One region of the Paenibacillus sp. FSL M8-0228 genome, then DNA from elsewhere that is predicted to be linked to it. Evidence: riboswitches for the same ligand, from Rfam matches in the RefSeq annotation. Region 1 holds a riboswitch; each other region holds the start of a gene.
The links. Region 1 has a riboswitch for cobalamin ahead of MKY98_RS07030 (ABC transporter substrate-binding protein). Riboswitches for the same ligand answer to the same signal wherever they lie in the genome.

Region 1 (4,889 bases):
TGAACTCCCATGTGCGCCGCCTGACGTTCACCCAAAGCCAAAATATTCAGCACACGTGCCCGGTTCCATAGAAATACCAGCCCTATGACCACATAAGGTAAAAGGATTCCTGTATATGACCAACCGCGCAGACTAAGACTTCCCATCGTCCAGTACAATATTTCATTGACCGTCTCCTTCGACATGGCTGTCAGAAAGGAAACAACCGCTCCCAGAAAGGATTGCATCACCACACCCGACAAAATGAGACTTTGTGTCGGAATTTTCCCACCTTCCCGTGCCAACGTCAGCACCATCCACAGCGTAAGCATTCCGGTCGTAAATGCCACTAGCGGCAGCGTCCATATGCCAACAAATGAAAATTGAAGGCCCCAATAAATCAGTACTGCCGCTCCTACCGAAGCCCCCGAGGATACCCCCAGTGTATACGGATCAGCCAAAGGATTACGCAGCACACCCTGAAATCCGGCTCCCGCCAGCGCCAGCGCTGCTCCTACCAACATTCCCAGTAACACTCGTGGCAATCTGACCTTCAAAATAATCTGCTCTGAGGATGTATTCCAATCCGGTGTAAACGTATCGCCTAACCACGGTAGGTGGTTAACCAGAATGCCCGTGATTTGGCTGACCGGAAGCTTGGCCGAGCCGATGCCAAGACAGAGCAGCAGCGTCAGCAACAGCAGGACAAGACCTGTCCCTCCAAAGCCGATCAGTTTACGGTTCATTTGAAAATTTCAGGATACACGCCCTTGGCCACTTCCTTGAGACCTTCCGTTACGCGTGGACCCGGACGACTGATCAAATTATCATCCACGGCAAACACCCGGTTGTGGCGAACAGCCGATATTTGATCCCATCCACTGCGAGCTTTAATGATATCACCGAGCGTCTGGCCCGTTTTGTCGTCCTTGACACTTTTGCTGTACAAAATCACGTCAGGGTTCGCAGCAATAATATTTTCCTCACTGATTTGGTACCACCCCTTCTGCGTGGCACCTACATTTTCGCCGCCCGCCAACGTAATCAGCTCGTCCATAAACTCGCCTTTACCCACTGTCCAGCCTGGTGAAAACTCGACGTATACCCGCAGCTTCTGCCCTTTACCGATATTTTTAATTCCTTCTTTTACTTCTGCTACATCTGCTCTCATCTTGTCAGTCACCGCTCTTGCTTCTCTCTGATGATCGGTGATTTTCCCATACAATTCGATGTTAGCCATGACATCTTCCACTGTCTTCGGTTCCGTTTTAAAAATCATAATTCCCATGTCGCGCAGCTTGGTCGTAGCCTGTTCACTAAGTGATATCCCTGCAAAAACGACTTCCGGGTTCGCAGCAATGATCGCCTCTTCGTTCGGTTTCATAATACCGCCCACTTTAGGCTTTTTCGTAGCTGCTTCCGGGTAATCAGAGTAGTCGGAGACGCCGACAATTTCCTTATCCAGCCCAATGGCGAACAACGCCTCGGTTTCTGCCGGGGAGACGGAAACGATTTTATCCGGCGCTTTTTTGAATGTAAATTCCTGTCCTGTTGCATCTTTAACTGTGAGCGGGTAAACCGTTTTGCCCGGAGGCTCTTGTGCGTTTACTGCCTGTCCCGGCTGCTGTGAAGAAGCCTGACCCTCTTTATTTTCTGCATTTTTTCCATTAGCGCCACATGCACTCAGCACAACTGCCAAAATCAGAGCCAATAGACCTGTTGTCCACACCTTTATTTTTTTTCCTGCCATGATTTGCACCCCTTCATAAATAAATCGTTAAGAGCGTTACTTGAACATCATCAGATATCTTCTAAATCTAGCCTTCTTTTCCTATCAAAAACCCCCGCATCCTCATATCAGGACACAGGGGTCACGTTAGCGCAGATCGTGCGCAGGCGGCAGCTTCTTTCCGCATGGACAGTCACTGCGAACACGTCATCCTTTCCTCGAAGGATTATGGTGACAGGCGGACGGGCAGGTATCCTGACTTATGGTAAAATACATGTCCTGAAATTCTTTCATATGCTTAGTAACATATAAAGAGGACTAACGGGCATGTTTCCATTTACAGTGGCGGGACCGCGCCGGATTCACACCGACTTCCCTTTTAACAGCGCAGGGAGGGAAACCATAGTTTCATCACGCTGCGCCGACCTCGTCTGCTGGATATTTGATGTAGTGGTAGTCAAGCCGTTCTTTTACTTGATGATTATAGGTTAAAATGAGGCGGCTTACAACCCAAACAGCCTCTTTATCCGCTGGTGTCTAACCTAATGAGGAAGCATTTCCGCTATGTAATTGTGCGGTCCTGCCAGCCTCAATTGAATCCTTAATGCTTCTCCCGGCTTCGGATTCAGACTCCAAAAATCATGGCCCGGTATCAGCATGCAAGCTAGCTGACGAATTACGCCACCATGCGTAACGACCAAAACAGAGGGCGACGTAGCAGTCAAATCCATGGGTTGAACTTCCATAGCAACACGCCATTCATACAGAGAGTCAAGAAATTTGCGCAGACGATTTACAAAATCTGTCCAAGACTCTCCACCAGGTGGGGTGATCCGTTGCGGCTCATCAATCCAAGCCCGATACAACGACACATCCTTGAGCATGTCATACGTTTTTCCATCCCACTCGCCAAAATGAAGCTCTCGCAGACATGGTTCCATCATAGGAGGCATAGTAGATAGGGAACGCCCAGACGTCAACTCTGATTCCGGCACAATGATCTGCAAGGTCTGGCGACATCGCATTAAGTCGCTGCAATAGATTCGAGCAAAGGACTGACCTTGCAATTTTTCCTGCAAAGGCTTTAATTCCTGCTCTGCCCCCGGTAGCAAACCTAAGTCGGAGTGTCCCAGATATCGACGTTCCTTGTTCCATAAGGTTGTGCCGTGACGAACTAACACGAGCTCCATATCCCAATGCAGATCTTCTTTAGCATCATACGGCACCTTATCCTCCTGTGAGTTCGGTCTTTGTGCGTATTCTACTGTCCTTTTTGCTGCTATATCTTGTTTCAAGAAATGTCACTTCCTGCTCGATCATTATTCAGTGTGTCACTCCTCACCCTCACCGCACCCATCCCAAGGCAAAACAACCTGCGGCTCCTAACAAACACAATCCTACAAACATACTGGACACGGCGAACATCAGCTGGATCGTATGCCGTATATCTTTCGACTCTAGCGGTCGTATCCAATCCCCCATGTATGCACGAAAGGAGCGCACGCCATGATACACATTATATCCTCCAAGACGAATCCCCAATGCACCAGCAACAGCCGATTCCGGGAAGCCACTGTTCGGACTTGGGTGCAGACGAGCGTCTCGCTTGACTGTGCGCCAGCTTCTTGCAGCATCTCGTTTGTACATCCACGCCGCTATCACAAGCATTGCCGCTGTCAGGCGTGCTGGAATGTAGTTAGCCACATCATCTAGACGTGCTGAAGCCCAGCCTAAATGCAGATACTTTTCATTTTTGTAGCCAACCATGGAATCGAGCGTATTCACAGCACGATAAGCCAGCGCCAAGGGTGCTCCCCCGATCAAGGCATAAAAAAGCGGGGAAATAATCGCGTCCACGATATTTTCAGCGACCGTTTCAACCGTACCGCGTACAATCTCAGGCTCATCAAGTTGCTGCGTATCCCGCCCGACTATCATGCCCAGCTCCCGCCGTGCCGCAGCCAGGTCATCCGCCTGCAACGCTCGGTAGACTGCCATTCCTGCATCCTTTAGTCCTTTGGAAGCAATCGTGGTCGCAATCAGCACTATTTCTGCGCCGACAGATAACCACGGATGAATCCAGGCAAGCAATTGCAACAGCGCCCAGGCGAGCGCAAAGGAGCCTCCCGCCACAATGAGTGGAAGCAGTATACCCGCACGTTTCAGCCCCCGGTCACTTCGGACCTGGCGGCGAATCAATTTTTCCAATGCCGAAATGGCATGTCCCATACCGATGACTGGATGCGGCAACCACCTCGGATCACCGATCATCCTGTCCAAAAGGTAGGCTGCCAGGATAATCAAGCTAACTGTCACGCCGCTGTTCCTCCTCCAGCACTTCACCCAATACAGATAGCAGCCTGTCGTTGGCTTCTGCATCCTTGACCGCAATCCGAAAATGGCTCGTCGTCAGTCCCGGATACATAGCACAGCTACGTATAAGAACTCCGCGTTGTCCAAGCGCCTGCTGAATAGCCGATGCACTCCACGTACCCGGCGCCCTTGCCAGCACGTAATTGGCTTCACCGGGAACGACACCGCAGCCCCATTCCGCCAAGGCGGTTAACAGACGGTTGCGCTCCGCAGCAATCAGCTCCTGTGTTTGGTGCTCATATGCTTGCCCACTTCTCAAACACGCCTCGCCAGCCAGCAACGCCAATCCATTCACACTCCAGGTCACCTGTTTGGCCGTCATTCGCCGGATATAGTCCGGATGAGCAATCGCACAACCCAATCGTAGGCCAGGAATGGCATAAAATTTGGTCATTGACCGGATCAAAATCACATGAGGATAGCGATCCAGCACAGGCAGCAGTGAGATTCGCCGTTCCAGCGGAATAAAATCAATGAATGCTTCATCCACCACCAGCACGGTCCCCGTTGTGCCAGCCGCCTCTGCCAGCTCGCACAGCTCTTGCTCACCATACTGCACACCGTTTGGATTATTCGGCTGCCCGAGGAACAAAACATCTACCTGCTCCATGAGCTGAAGGATGTCCTCCACGTCCGCCTTCCATTGAAGCGAGGCCTTCCCATACACCCGGTTGACCTCGGCTCCGAATTTGCCAGCCAGCTCGGCATATTCCGAAAAACACGGCTCCACTGTACCCACACGCTTAGGAGCTAGTCCCAATAACAAGAGCGCCATGCTCTCAGCCGCTCCGTTTCCGATACTTAACGA
Region 2 (4,889 bases), 4.1 Mb from region 1:
GTGGATACCACGAATACAATGATAAGCAGCTGCGCCACACGTTCCAGTATAAAACGAATCATAGGATACGCAGCTCGTTATTCCGCAATATCGGATTGCGTCGTAATGTAGTAATACTCGATCGGATGGGGTGTAAAACCCTCCACCCCTTTTTTCACGCCAAACACATTATCAGGATGCACAATGAACGACTGTGGCAAATCCGTATTGATGATATCCAGCGCTTGTAGTGTCATGGCATTACGCTGCGCTGTATCCTTCGCCAGCTTCAGGCTGTTCAGAATACTCTCTAGCGGTTTGGAACTATAACGGCTTACATTGGCTTCGCTTTTCGAAGAATAAAACATGTCCATAAAATATTGCGGCTCTCCTGTATGAGCAGTAAGCATACTGTACATAGCAAAATCCCAATCGTTTTTGGTCAACGCCTCGTCGATATTTTCCACCTTGCGAATCTTGACCTGGATTCCCTCTTTCAGCAATTGGCTTTGGATGACCTCAGCCATAACAGAGAGCTCCGGACGCTGAGGGAAAGTCAGCAGCGTAACCTCGAACGGCTTGCCTTGCTTAGTCCATGTCCCTTGGGCGTCCTTCTGCCAGCCATCCTTCGTCAACAGTTGCTCTGCCGTTCCGTCCAGCGCTTTACGCTCAACTTTACCGAAGGGAAGAATGCTCGGGAACGGGCTGCTTGCCTCCGTACCGAAGTCCCTCATGACGGCGCTCACAATCGATGCGCGTGGAATCAGGCTGTCCACCACCTTACGGTTCGCCACATCCTTGAATACTGGCGATTCCATATTGTACACGATCATATGGGTGCGCAAGGACGGAGCTGACAGCACTTGCAGCTTGCCGTTCTTTTTCAGTACCTCTGCGTTATCAACCGGAATATCCGTCGCTACGTCCACCTCGCCGGATTGCAGCGCCATCAGGCGCGAATTCCCGTCCGTAATGAACTTCATCGTCGCTTCAGCCAGTCGTGCCTTCTCGCCCCAATATCCGTCATAACGCTCCACGACCAACGATTGGTCCTTGTTGAACGCTTTGATTTTAAAGGCGCCTGTCATCGCTGGGTAACTCTGTTCATCTTTCATCGATGCCACATCCAGTACAATCGTCGATGGATCAGCTAGATTAGACACCAACGCCGCATTCGGCTGGTTTGTCGTGATCTTCAAGGCCAGCGGGCCGCTTACATCAATGGACTTCACATTCAGTAAATCCTTCGCCAGATGGCTTTTCTCAATAGAGCGTAACAAAGACGCTTTTACACTTGCTGCACCCATACTTTTTCCATTATGAAAAGTGACTTTATCCTGCAAGCTGAACGTCCAAACTGTAGGGCTATCCTGCTTCCACTCCTTTGCCAGCCAAGCCACAGGCTCCAGCTTTTCATTCAAACGTACCAGTGTCTCACCTGCACCGGATCGCATCACATCCCAGCTATTATCTCCATGCGGGTCAACGCCTGACGGTTTCCATGTATACGCCATTACCAGCTTTTTATCTGTCGCTGTTTGTTGTGCTGACGCGTTTTCACCCTTGCCGGAGCTATCCGACGTCCTATTGCTGGCACATCCCGAAAGAGCCATAACTGCCAGCAGCAGCATCACCCCTGTACATATCAACCATGAACGCCTACTACGACTGCTTATCATTCGATGAATCCCCCTCTATCTTGTAAAATCGCATAAACCTAACGCAAAACGCGAAAAAAGCATTCCAGACCACTTAATTAGCAGTCAGAAATGCCTTCAATATAAAATGTCAGAACTCACCTCGAAGCCAACTCCAAAAACATAGAAGGGATCAGATCGGTTTCAGACATTCCGTATGCAGCACGCCTAACCACCTCCCCAGCATCCCGTGGGTCTGACAGTGATGTCAAAACAGGCAGGTCTCCTGACTCCAGGCGTATCTTTCAGGCCTTCCCGGTTCTTCACAATTCCAGTGGCTGTTCTGAAAGCTCCAGCAGTATCCTGCTGATGCCTGTATACAGTGGCGGGCCCGTGTCGGAATCAACCGAACTTCCCTTTTAAGTGAACATGCTCAACAACTATGTACATCGTCTCTACGAAACCCCATACATAGAGTTGTCCGGCTCACACCTGTTTTCTTCCTTTATTTCTTTTCATTACGATCTTATTTTGTTGTCACAGGCTTGTCAATAAAGGCTGCACAATAATTTAAATTTGAACGATAAGGTAGAAACAAGACATAACCTCCAATTGCGTGCACGCAATTGAAGTGTTAAAATTAGGTATAGAGTAAACCACCGTGTCCGTATACTAAAAAGAGTCTTCGCCGCGCCAACGGCAAAGACTCTTAGGACTTGAAAGGCTGTGGATCACCACCACGGCGCGCTGCATAACTAAATGTCAATGCAAACGAAACCCACCGTTAGGGGCCAACCTAATTACGCGGTGGGTTTTCGCTTGTTCCGAAATTTTCGACGTAGCCAGCGATAAAGTTTACGAATACTAAACGCCAGGCTTAGTAACGTAACCATCCAACGCAACACATCGTAGCACGACACAAGGTTGACCATCGGCTTCACCCCCTTTCGGGAAGCTGCACCGTGGTCCGAAAACATCCACCACTATTCAAAATCCATAAGGTAAATTATACCATAATATCGCCCGCTGCTCTAGCAAATTCTTCTAGTAAGTAAACTGGAAAACGCACCAAATTAGAGCTACCCATTTCATTCCGCAGTTTATCTATATATCCCCAGACAGCAAGGGGATATACTATCTGGATAACCCCATGCCAAACAGCCGGAAAAGAGGCATACGTCCTCTCTCCGGCTATCTTTATTTATTTCTAATCATCAAACCTTCTGTGGAACCTCCTGAACCGTCACGCTTTTGACCGATTCCCCTTGTTTTCTCGTCAAAACGATGTTCAAGACAATCGCTGTAATCGAGCCCGAAACAATACCATTTTGCAACAACATTTTGGCAAAGCTCGGCAGCTGGTCGAACATTTGTGGCAGAACGGCAGAACCTAGGCCCACAGCAATACTGCATGCTGCGATCAGCAGATTGCTTTCCTTTCGCAGATCCACTTCTGACAAAATAGACATGCCTGATGCAGCGACCGAGCCAAACATGACGATCATCGCCCCGCCCAGCACAGCGTTAGGAATCACTGTCGTTAAAGCAGCCAGCTTAGGCAGCAAACCGAGAACAACCATGATACCGCCCGCAGCAAAAATAACGTTCCGCGATTTGACGCGTGTGAGCGAGATCAGACCCACATTTTGCGAGAAGGCTGTATAAGGAAACGCGTTAAAAATACCCCCAAGCATAATCGCAAGTCCTTCCGAACGGAGTCCATTGACGATCTGCTTTTGCTCTACCTTTTGATCAATCGCCTTGCCTACTGCCAGATAAACACCCGTAGACTCGACCATGCTGACAATATTGACGATAATCATCGTACAAACTGCCATAATGCTAAACTCTGGCTTACCAAAATAAAATGGCTGCGCAACACTCACCCATGACGCATCTGCCACGGGAGCAAAATGCACCATTCCCATCGCATAAGCAACCACCGTGCCTGCAAACAGACCGATGAGCACGGAAATCGAGCGCATAAAGCCCTTTGCCAACCGATTCACAAGCAGAATAACCAATAATGTAACCAGCGCCAGCAGCAAATTACGCGGCTGTCCAAAATCCGCGCTGCCCTGGCCACCTGCTACATTGTTCATCGCCACCGGAATAAGGGATAGACCGATAATTGTAACGACCGAACCCGTAACGACCGTCGGGAAAAAGCGTAGCAGCTTGCCATACAGCGGTGCCGCAAGCACCACGAATATACCAGACAAAATAATGGCACCGTACGCTGTCGCCAAATTTGAGGTCGAAGCAATCGCGATGATAGGCCCTACTGCCGTAAACGTACAGCCTAAAATGACAGGCAGTCTACTACCGAAAAAGCGTGTGCCCATAATTTGTAATAACGTAGCAATCCCGCAAGTGAACAGATCGGCAGCCACCAAATAAGCCATCTGGGCTGGAGTCAGGTGCAATGCTCCCCCTACAATTAGAGGTACAGCAATGGCTCCAGCGTACATCGCCATGACATGCTGGAAGCCCAGTGCGAATAACTTTTGTTTACTTAACATCCCACATTCTCCTTAACAGGAGCAATTACTACGCCAGCTTCCTCTATAAAATCGACCTCGCCTGGTGCCATGGAAGCGATACGCGCAAGAGAACGTACGGCGATGCCTCTTTGCTCCAACAGTCCACGGCCTTCCTGGAAGCTCTTCTCAATCACACAGCCAACCCCGGCCAGCTCCGCTCCTGCTTCCTTTACAATATCCGTAAGTCCGACCAATGCTGCACCAGTTGCCAAAAAATCATCTACGATCAGCACATGGTCGCTGGCATCAAGGTATTTTTGGGAGATACTCACCTGATAGGTTTCCTGCCGAGTGAACGAATGAACCTCTGCGAAGTATACCTGCTCATTCAGCGTGATGGCCTTCTTTTTCTTCGCATAAATGAACGGGACCCCCAAGGCAATAGCAGTAGCCATTGCAAATTGAATACCACTAGCTTCAATGGTAAGCACCTTGGTGATCGGAGCACTGCCGAACAGGCGTGCAAACTCCTTACCAATCTCTAATGCTAATGCTGTATCTACCTGATGATTCAAAAATGAATCCACCTTTAATACGGTGTCAGATAAAATTTGTCCTTCTTGACGAATACGTTCCTCCAAAACTTTCATTATGCGAGTATCGCTCCTTCTGTACTTTAAAATAGTGAGGATTTTGCAAAATCCTGAACAGTAAAACCTGCCAAAACCAAAAAAGGACAGGCTCCCTTGAGTTGTTTCTCAAGTGAAGCCTGTCCTTGGGGTTATAATCC
Region 3 (4,889 bases), 3.9 Mb from region 1:
ATTGAGCGAATGCCGTTTCTTCCACAGTCATGGGCTGATCGAAGGAGACGTCTCCGTATATAATCGGCGGTTTGACACAGCGGGAGCCGTAGGACTGCACCCATCCGTTTTGTGTAAAAGCAAAGCCATTCAGCTTTTCGCCAAAAAATTCAACCATATCGGTCCGCTCAAATTCCCCGTGTACAAGCACGTCAATGCCAATGTCCTCCTGAATATCAATCCATTCCTTGATTTGCTGTTGGATGAACGTCCGGTATTGCTCGGCAGACCATTCTCCTTTGCGATAGTGCAGGCGGGCCTTGCGGATCTCGGCGGTTTGCGGGAAGCTACCAATGGTCGTCGTAGGCAGTGGAGGCAACTTCAGCTTATTTTGCTGAATCTCACGACGCTCGGCGAAAGGAACGCTGCGTGTTAGAGGCTCCTTTGCCAGCAAGTCAGCCAGATCGTCAGCTGTTTGTACGCGTGCCGCTGAGCTGTTGAAACGGGCTACCGCATCTGCACTTTGTCCAAGCTTGGTGAGTGCGGATGGATCGTGTTTGCCAAGTGCAGCCGTCAGGACGGCGATTTCCTCAAGCTTTTCATCGGCAAAAGCCAGCGCTTGCACCAGTTCTCGATCCAGCTTGTGCTCTGCTTCCAGACTGACTGGCACATGCAGCAGACTGCATGATGGCTGTACGATAAGCTGCTCGGCAGTGGTCTGTTCTGCTAACTGACCCAGCAGGGTAGCCACAGCGTTAAGGTCGCTGCGCCATATATTGCGCCCGTCAATGACCCCAGCGCCCAGCGTTTTTCCTTTAGGGAAACCATACTGCAATATATGCTGGAGATTTTCGCCATCATCATACACAAAATCAAGACCCAGTCCCTGTACCGGAAGTGCGGACAGACGCTCATAATGGTCCAGGCTGCCAAAGTAAGTTTGCAGCATTATATTTAAAGAGGGCGCAGCTTGGGCCAAAGCTTCATAGACTTCCTGAATAATGTCCAGATCCTCTACTGGGAATGAGGTGGTCAGGACAGGTTCATCGATTTGGACCCACTGAACACCTTCTGCTGCTAGTTCAGACAGGACACGGGTGTATAAAGGCAGGAAGGTTCTTATAATAGAAGCAAGCTCCTTGCGATCATAGCCTTTGGAAAGGGTAACGAATGAATAGGGGCCGATGAGGACCGGTTTCCCATCAATGCCTAGCTCTTGTTTTGCTTCACGATAAGCCCGTAAAGGTTTATTTTCAGTGAACACCGGGACTGCGTTTGCCAATTCAGGAACGATGTAGTGATAATTGGTGTTCATCCATTTGGTCATTTCACTGGCGGTTGCTCCCTTCTGTCCACGAGCGATCCCGAAATACACGGACAGAGGAATCGGACCTGCGGGACGATGGTTGAACCGTTCGGGTACGAGACCAAACATCACAGATGTATCCAGCATGTGATCATAATAGGAGAAGTCTCCGACAGGAATGCGATCAATCCCCTTGTCACGCTGCTTGCTCAGATGCTCCAACCGTAATCTTTTCATTTCCGTTTGCAGTTCGCTTTCGCTAATACTGCCGTTCCAGAAGCGTTCCAGTGCTTTCTTCCATTCCCGGTTTTCGCCGATACGCGGATATCCTAGATTACTGCTAATTAAGCCGGACAATTCAGGCCATTCAATGACGGACATGTACTTTTCCTCCTAGTGGGTGGCTGTTTTATTTTTACGTACCAAAAAAGGCATTCTTCCCCCCAGAGTTAAAAATAAGTAGGGGAAAGAATGCCTCCGTGATTAAAAAATCAAAAATACGGCGACTGCTCTTAACACCTCCCTATCTTCCGTAGGTACTTGCGATGTTGTTAAAATAGGCAGGTCTCCTGACTTACGGATCATGACTCTCAGCATCCCTTCCCGGTCTGTGGACCAGTGGTTGTATGAACAGCTGAAAGTTCCCCGTTTACAGTGGCGGGACCGTGCCGGATTTGCACCGGCTTCCCTTTTAAGCCTGATCTGAATAGAACAGACACCTATCTCCAAGCTATGCGGTTAAGGTATGACGAATAATTATGCACTCGTATACTTGTTCACCATCATAAGTGAAACTTGCAGGATGCGCAATAGAAACTGCAATGGAATCTGTTAGGGATATGCAAAAAAAGACAAGCCTCATCCATGATGGAGACTTGTCCTAGATTAGATATAGCATTTGCCGAGTAACCTTCGCCTTAAGTCAATGAAACGGTGTAACCTGCCTGAATGCTGGCTTTTACATCTACCAGACGCTGGTTGCGACTGCCCCGGAAGGGAAGGGTCAGGTCCTTTTGCTGTTCTACAAAGCGACCATCCACAATCACATCGCACAAAAGTGCTAGCTTTTGTCGCTCCTGATCTGTGAGTAGATCTTCATAGACAAAGCCAGTGTAAGCCCACACAGTTCGGTCGGGACAGGCCGCACGGAAGTCACGCACAAATTGCGAGCATTCTGCTGCTGAGAAAAACGGGTCTCCCCCGCAGAGAGTCAGTCCGTCCAACAACGGATTTTCCATGATGTCACGAATGACCTCCTGTTGTCGTTGGGGGGTGAATGGCTCACCTGCACGGAAGCTCCACGACGCTGGATTAAAGCATCCGGGACAGGCATGACGGCAACCGCTAATGAACACGACGGTACGCAGGCCGTATCCTTCATTCAGAGATTCCGGAATGTAGCCACATAAATTCACTTATGTTTCACCCGGTCTCGAACTTCTGCCTGTTTTGCAGCATTAAATCGAACGGTATAATCTCCTGTCAGATATCCGGTTACCCGACGTAAGCGCTGAAAGTGTGTGTGCTCCTCATCTGTGCCACATTGGGGGCAGCTTGTCCCGATAATCCCTTCATAACCGCATTCCGTACAACGATCCACCGGATGGTTGATGGAAAAGTAGCCGATATTCTGATGCAGCGCGTATTGAACAATTTTAAGAAACGCATCCGGGTTATTCCGCGCATTACCGTCCAGCTCAATGTATGATATCGCACCAGCGTTGCATAGGTTATGGAACGGAGCTTCCAAGCTGATTTTACGAGCAGCCGGGAGCGTGTAATACACGGGAATATGAAAAGAATTCGTGTAATATTCTCGATCATTTACCTCAGGAATAATCCCGAAATCACGTTGATCCAGCAAGGTGAACTTGCCCGACAGACCTTCGGCAGGCGTAGCGAACAATGTAATATTCAAATTGTGATATTCACTCATTCGATCGCAATACACGCGCATAGAAGTAATGATTCGCTGTGCCTCTCGGTATACGAAATCATCCTCCCCGTGGTGTTTCCCGTATAGTGCCTTCATGCACTCAGCCAGTCCGATGAATCCGATCGAAAGCGTACCGTGTTTTAGTATGCTTCCCACCTTATCATCTGGCTCTAGTTGTTCTCCACCTTCCCATACCCCTTCGCGCATCATAAAGTCCGAGGCTTTGGCCGGCTGGCTGGTCTGGATTTGATAGCGATGGATTAAGCCATCCACCGCAATGCGCATAACTTCTTCTAGTCTCGCATCAAAGCGATCACGGTCAGGTGTCAGGCGTTTGCCTGTGCAAATACCATACTCAATGCCAAGCCGCACCAGATTAATGGTATTGAAAGAGAGATTTCCCTTGCCACTCTGCCGATTTCTACCGAAACGGTCAGAAATGGTGCGGGTACGGCAACCCATTGTCGCTATAATGGTATCCGGGTCATCAGCACGGTAAAAAGGCAGGTTGAAGGTGGCATCCACATTCACAAAATTGGGATACATCCGTCTGCTAGAGCATTCTACCGCCCGTAAGAACAAATCATAATTGACGTCGCCTTCTGCCTGATTGATTCCCTCTTTGCATTGGAAAATATGCTGTGGAAAAATAGGAGTTTCCCCGCTACCCAAGCCGCGAATCGTGGCCTCCAGCAGCGATTGAGTAACAAGCCGTCCCTCAGCAGACGTGCACATTCCGTAATTCAGTGAAGTGAATGGAATCTGTCCACCCGCGCGACTGCTCATGGTGTTCAGGTTATGAATGAGCGATTCAGCAGCCTGTCGGGTTTCCGTCTCCGTCTCTTCGCGAGCGAATGCGTATGAACGAGGGCAGGCTTCTTGCAAATGGGGATTGGCCATATGTAGTTCATCGTCAGTCAGACTAGATTCTATCTCTTCCTCGAACAGCCGAAGTCCCTTGCGCAGATGCTTGCGGAAGGACCGGGCAACGTATGGGGCAAGGTCCCAATCTATTTTATTGGCGGAGACACCTCCGAATTGGCTATTTTGCTGAGACTGGAATATGATGGCAACTAGTGCCATGGCGGACATAATCGTTTGCGGTGTGCGTACAGAGCCATTGCCTGTATTGAATCCGTCTTGTAGTAACCGGCCAAAAGGGATAAAGATACAATTCGTAGTTCCGAGTGCGTATTGGTCCAAATCGTGAACATATACATATCCGTGATCAATCGCGTTCGTCAGTTCAGGCGGAAGTACCCGCAGGCGCGCATACCATTTGGCATACTCGGACCCAAGCTTGCTCATTTTGCCGCTGAACGATTCTCCATTCAAATTTGCATTCTCCCGCAGCATGTCCAGATCTTGTGCCCCAATGACCCGCTCGCCGATGTCGTATAATTGATGTTCCTCCAGCACCTTCATCGTAAAACCCTCCATATAGTAAAATATATATATTTTTCACAAAAACAACATATTGATGATATCTAGTGATAACCAATTGTTTCGATCTATATATTGTATATACGTATACATCGGGAGTATGTGACTATTGTCACATTAGCAAGAGCGGCCGACACGAAAAAGCCAGGTATAGAGTAAGGGGCACATCCGTAGATATGCGCCTTACTCTATACCTGGCAATCGAAGTTGTGACAAAAAAATGAA
Region 4 (4,889 bases), 3.9 Mb from region 1:
GTGCATGATGGTGGTGGTGATGTTCATGTTCATGTTCATGTTCATGTTCATGATGATGATCGTGGTCATGATCGTGGTCATGATCGTGGTGATGATGGTGGTGCTCCTGCGCCTCCAGGCGGAACTGGCAGTTATCACAATTGGCTGTAACCTTGCCGAACAAACCTTCCTTAGCTCGCTCCAGCACCAGTTCAACCAATTGAGGATGGAAACCAAAATATCCGCCCATCTCCACTTGTAATGCAGGGTGAGCCTCGGCAAATTCCTGGGTCATTTCTCCGATGCGTTTAATCAGCACACCCGTGAACAGAAAATAGGGAAGCACGATAATCTTTTTGGCCCCCAATCGTACACAACGCTCCAATCCATCGGGAAAGGAAGGCTGCGTCACACCGATAAAGCTGCTCTCTACCCATGTATAAGAAAGCTTCTCCCACAGCATACGGGTGATTTTGAAAAAGTCACTGTTCGCATCTGGATCGCTACTTCCGCGTCCTAATACAAGTACCGCCGTTTCCTCGTCAGATACTTCGACAGATGCCTCTACAGCGCTATTCATCCCCGCTGGAACTGCAACCGGCCGGGCCTCTTTCAAGCGACTTTGCAGAATGCTGACGATTTTCTCGTGAACACCAATCGGACGTCCGTATACAAATTCCACCTGCGGATATTTCGCCTTTGCCCGGTCAATAGCCATCGGAATATCAATTTTGGCATGTACCGCTGCGAACAAGATAATCGGAATAAGAACGACACGCGTCGCCCCTTTCTCCACACAAGTTTGCATCCCATCAGCAATGCTGGGACGTGCCAGCTCCAAGAAACAGGTTTCCACGCACATATCCGGTACCCGATCTGCCACTGCCTGTGTAAATTCCAGCAGTTCCTGGTTCCCCTCCGGGTCCCGACTTCCATGTCCAACCAACAATATTGCATCCACTGCTGTTGTTTCCTCCTCTTGAATAGGGATAGCCTGCATGACGCCCTATTTTATATATATGCTTGTATCCCGTTCATCAGGCCTTCAGTCCATTAATCACCACAAACCGCATTCACTTCTACCGTTACTGGTGCATCTTCATGCCGGAACCCCGCAACGACACCTACACGCTTAAAAAATTTATGAAAGCGCTCATTCGGATGCCCTTTTTCCTTATATTCAGCGATGACATGCTTCACGATGTCCGTAATCTGATCACCCGGAATTCCTTCCGCTACAGGCTGAGCGGCATGAGCATTGCGGCCGAATTTTTTGCCACCGAGGAAGAGATCGTACCCACCCTTGCGATAGACGATTCCGATATCCTCCAGTACGGCTCCATAGCAGGCCATACCGCATCCGTTCAAAGCAATGCTCGTTTCCTTGGGTGCCTGTAATCCGCCAAGTACAACCTGTAAATGCTCAGCCACAGGCACAGCGTCATCCTTCTCCATATTGCAGAAGTCGCACGCCTTTACCTTAAACACATCGCCAATCGGCATGACAATGAATCGTTCATCCCGCAGCCGCCCGACCAGTTCCTCGGGGTCTGCACACGGCACGCGCAGCACGATCTGATGATCCGGCGTGTATTCCAGCTCGCCATCATCACCCGCTACCTCGGCGAGCAGCGCCATCTGACGAGCGGTGAACTTCTTGTTTCCCACACCCGGGGAAACGCCCACCTCAAATAGCGCAGGCTTGCCAAAGCCGCCTGTCGCCATCCCGGCCGCGGCCCCTGCTCCGGCCACCGCCGACGTTCCGGCGGTGCTCTTGGCGGTAGGCGCTTGCCCGCTCCAGCGAGCGTTGGCTTCGCCAGGCAGCTTGCCGCCGACAGCGAGGCGGCTTAGCGCCTCTGCCGCCAGCGATGCCGGGGCCGTGCCGGTTTGCACAGCAGTTGTTGCCTGCACAGCAGCCATCGCTTGCGGGCGTGCCTGCGTCGCAACCGCAGCGCCGCTCGCGGAGGGTCCAGCGGGCGTAGTCGGGGCTGCTCCTGCCTGCGGTGTACCCTCTTGCGCTCCCAGCGACCACGGCTCCGCTTCCGTGCGGAGACGCTGATGCGGCTTGAGCGCCTGCTCGGTCGCATCCAGCGTGTATTTGCGCTGATATCCGCGCGGAGTCACGATCAAGCCGTCATACACCGTCGTCGAGGAATTGCCGATGATTACAGTCGTCAGCATCCCGATGTCGTGGTTCAGCATATCTTCCAGCGTCGTTACAATAACTTGCTGACGTTCACGATAAGCACTCTTCACCAGCCCAACCGGAGTTTGCGGATCGCGGTAACGCAGCAAAATGGACTGCGTCTCCACAATCTGGCGGGTACGCCGGCCACTGCGCGGATTATATAATGCAATCACAAAATCGGCCGAAGCCGCTGCTTCTACGCGCTTCACAATCGTTTCCCATGGGGTCAGATGATCACTCAGACTAATTGTGCACGCATCATGCATCACTGGCGCCCCCAACAGTGAAGCACAGGACTGAATAGCCGAGATCCCCGGCACGACTTCTACTTCAACTCCGTCCTCGCGTCGCCAGCCTTTTTGCATCAGCACTTCGTACACCAGCCCTGCCATACCATAGACTCCCGCATCTCCACTGGAAATGACAGCTACCTTCTTGCCCATCTCTGCTTGGCGAACCGCCTCCTGCGCACGGCTCACTTCCTCTGTCATCCCTGTGCGTACAATCTCCTGTCCGTTCAACAGCGGACGGATCAAATCAACGTAGGTATTGTAGCCGATAATGACCTCACTTTCGGCCAGCGCATCCAGCGCCCGTTTTGTGATATGTTCCATATCTCCTGGTCCAAATCCAATCACCAACAATTTTCCTAATGGGCTCATCGAGCTCCTCCTATTCATCCTTTTCAGGGCAGCTATGCTATCTATTCCAATGATTTTTGGACATCCTGTAACTCAAAAAAGCCCCATCCTACCCGGATGGGGCTTCTATGTACGTATCTCTCATCAGACGAACAAACAGCGTAAGAAGACACGATTTGTCTTCCTCCAGCCTGCCGTTGTTTTCCATCTGTCTGTTTACGCTTCAAACGCTGCTGCACGTTCATATCCACGCAAACCTCTAGCCAACATGGAAAAAGCAACGTGTGCCTGATTTCCTGATTTCGTACACCCATCCTCTCCGCGAAGGTTAACGGTGCATACAGATCAAGGTAGGTCTCCTGGCTTGGCATCAACGGATTCTTTCGTCTTCCCCATTTTTCACGAGTGACCAATTAAAAAAATCCTCTTCCTTACAGTGGCGGGACCGCTCGGGATTTGCACCCGATTCCCTGTTACCCTTTGCTCAACCGCAAAGGCACCTTGTCTGTCCGCTATTTGATTATGGGTCTTATCATAACCTTGCCTCAATCAGTTGTGCAAGCACGAAAAAAGCTTTATTTCAAGTTCTGTGCTTTATTTTTTAACATACGTAGCAATTCGTCCGGGTCTGCGGAGATGCTCAGTAGCGCTGGATGCTCACTCCCGGTAAACCCCTCTTGCACACTATGACGCACCATTTCTACTAACGGGTCAAAATATCCATTCACATTCAGCAGCCCAATGGGCTTGCGATGAATGCCGATTTGCGCCCAGCATAGTACCTCGAACAGCTCTTCAAAGGTTCCCAAACCACCCGGAAGGGCAATAAAAGCATCGGCCATCTCGCTCATTGCCGCTTTACGCTCATGCATGCTTGCTACCTCAATAAATTCGGTAACTCCCCGATGAATGATCTCTGCATCAAATAACAGGGTGGGCATAATGCCCGTGACCTGACCGTCACCCGCCAGCATTCCATCTGCCACCTCTCCCATTAGCCCCCTGCTAGAGCCGCCATAGATCAGACGGATATGATGGCGAGCCATGGCTTCTCCCAGTTTGCCTGCTGCCTCAACATATACCGATGAATGTCCAGGTCTGGACCCGGCAAATACGCAAATAGAATTCATTAACGTCTCAGCTCCTGTCCTAAGTAGCATCGAAACTTATTCATTATATTAGATAAACATTTTCGCTATAACAAAAATCTTTGTCGATGCATGTCCAACAAAAAAAGATAAAGACCTCGTAGGCCCTTATCTTTATTTTACTCTGTATCCCGAAATATAAGTTCATTTTTTAGCATACTGCATTTATAATTTTGATCTCATTTCAATGACCATTCACGATCTTCAGACCACAGCCATGCACCGAATCGTTATGTTCAAAATATTTGCCCAGCTCCACCATCATCGCGCCCATGCGCTCTTCGGTTGGAAACACGACTCGATCAATCCCTTCTTCCACAATGGACTGTGCAGTCACCTTCCCTACGGATACAGCAATCACATCCTCACGAAAAGCTTCCAGTAAATCCTCAATTCGATTTTGCTCTCTGGCATATTGGGCCAAAAATCGAATTTGCGGACCACTCGTGAATGTAACGGCATCAACATTACGATGGATAACATCCTCCAGTAACGCCTGCAATTTTGCTTCCTCGGGTGGGATATGCTTATAAGGAAGTACCTGGCGGGTCACTGCCCCCTGCTCGTCCAGCCATTTTACCAACCGTGGGGCTGGATCGCCATGCAGCTGCAACAGCACTTCCTTCCCCTTCAGATCGTATGGGGCGAAAGCTCCTGTCAATCCGATCAAACTTCCGTCCTCGTCTCGTACTGCTGGCGTAAAGCCACGCTTTTTGAGTCCATTGACCGTCTTGTAGCCCCGCGCTGCAATGTTGGAAGATTGCAGCAACTCTATAATCTGCTCAGCCACACCCATATCCTCTGCCATATCGAACAGGGCATCCAGCCCCATGCCTGTCGTGAAGATGTACCAGTCCGGAGGGTTCTTTACCCACGATACAACAGCGTTGCGCAGCTCGATATCATCTAGAAAAACAGTGCCCTGGGCCGGAC

Region 2: it holds a riboswitch for cobalamin, as region 1 does, so the genes downstream of both, MKY98_RS25705 (ABC transporter substrate-binding protein) here and MKY98_RS07030 (ABC transporter substrate-binding protein) in region 1, are expected to answer to the same signal.
Region 3: it holds a riboswitch for cobalamin, as region 1 does, so the genes downstream of both, metE (5-methyltetrahydropteroyltriglutamate--homocysteine S-methyltransferase) here and MKY98_RS07030 (ABC transporter substrate-binding protein) in region 1, are expected to answer to the same signal.
Region 4: it holds a riboswitch for cobalamin, as region 1 does, so the genes downstream of both, cobJ (precorrin-3B C(17)-methyltransferase) here and MKY98_RS07030 (ABC transporter substrate-binding protein) in region 1, are expected to answer to the same signal.

The regions. Positions count from the first base shown of each region.
Region 1 is NZ_JBBOXA010000001.1:1,534,531-1,539,419, reverse strand. It holds gene MKY98_RS07035 (FecCD family ABC transporter permease) at 1-725, opposite strand, end outside; gene MKY98_RS07030 (ABC transporter substrate-binding protein) at 722-1,729, opposite strand; cobalamin riboswitch at 1,937-2,128, opposite strand; gene MKY98_RS07025 (histidine phosphatase family protein) at 2,251-3,003, opposite strand; gene cbiB (adenosylcobinamide-phosphate synthase CbiB) at 3,053-4,024, opposite strand; gene cobD (threonine-phosphate decarboxylase CobD) at 4,014-4,889, opposite strand, start outside.
Region 2 is NZ_JBBOXA010000001.1:5,682,195-5,687,083, forward strand. It holds gene nikB (nickel ABC transporter permease) at 1-62, opposite strand, end outside; gene MKY98_RS25705 (ABC transporter substrate-binding protein) at 78-1,658, opposite strand; cobalamin riboswitch at 1,876-2,073, opposite strand; gene MKY98_RS25710 (nucleobase:cation symporter-2 family protein) at 2,831-4,138, opposite strand; gene MKY98_RS25715 (xanthine phosphoribosyltransferase) at 4,132-4,749, opposite strand.
Region 3 is NZ_JBBOXA010000001.1:5,452,095-5,456,983, reverse strand. It holds gene metE (5-methyltetrahydropteroyltriglutamate--homocysteine S-methyltransferase) at 1-1,666, opposite strand, end outside; cobalamin riboswitch at 1,828-2,023, opposite strand; gene nrdG (anaerobic ribonucleoside-triphosphate reductase activating protein) at 2,203-2,700, opposite strand; gene MKY98_RS24665 (anaerobic ribonucleoside triphosphate reductase) at 2,697-4,646, opposite strand.
Region 4 is NZ_JBBOXA010000001.1:5,423,709-5,428,597, forward strand. It holds gene MKY98_RS24530 (sirohydrochlorin chelatase) at 1-940, opposite strand, end outside; gene cobJ (precorrin-3B C(17)-methyltransferase) at 1,033-2,829, opposite strand; cobalamin riboswitch at 3,141-3,326, opposite strand; gene MKY98_RS24540 (LOG family protein) at 3,384-3,938, opposite strand; gene MKY98_RS24545 (uroporphyrinogen-III synthase) at 4,141-4,889, opposite strand, start outside.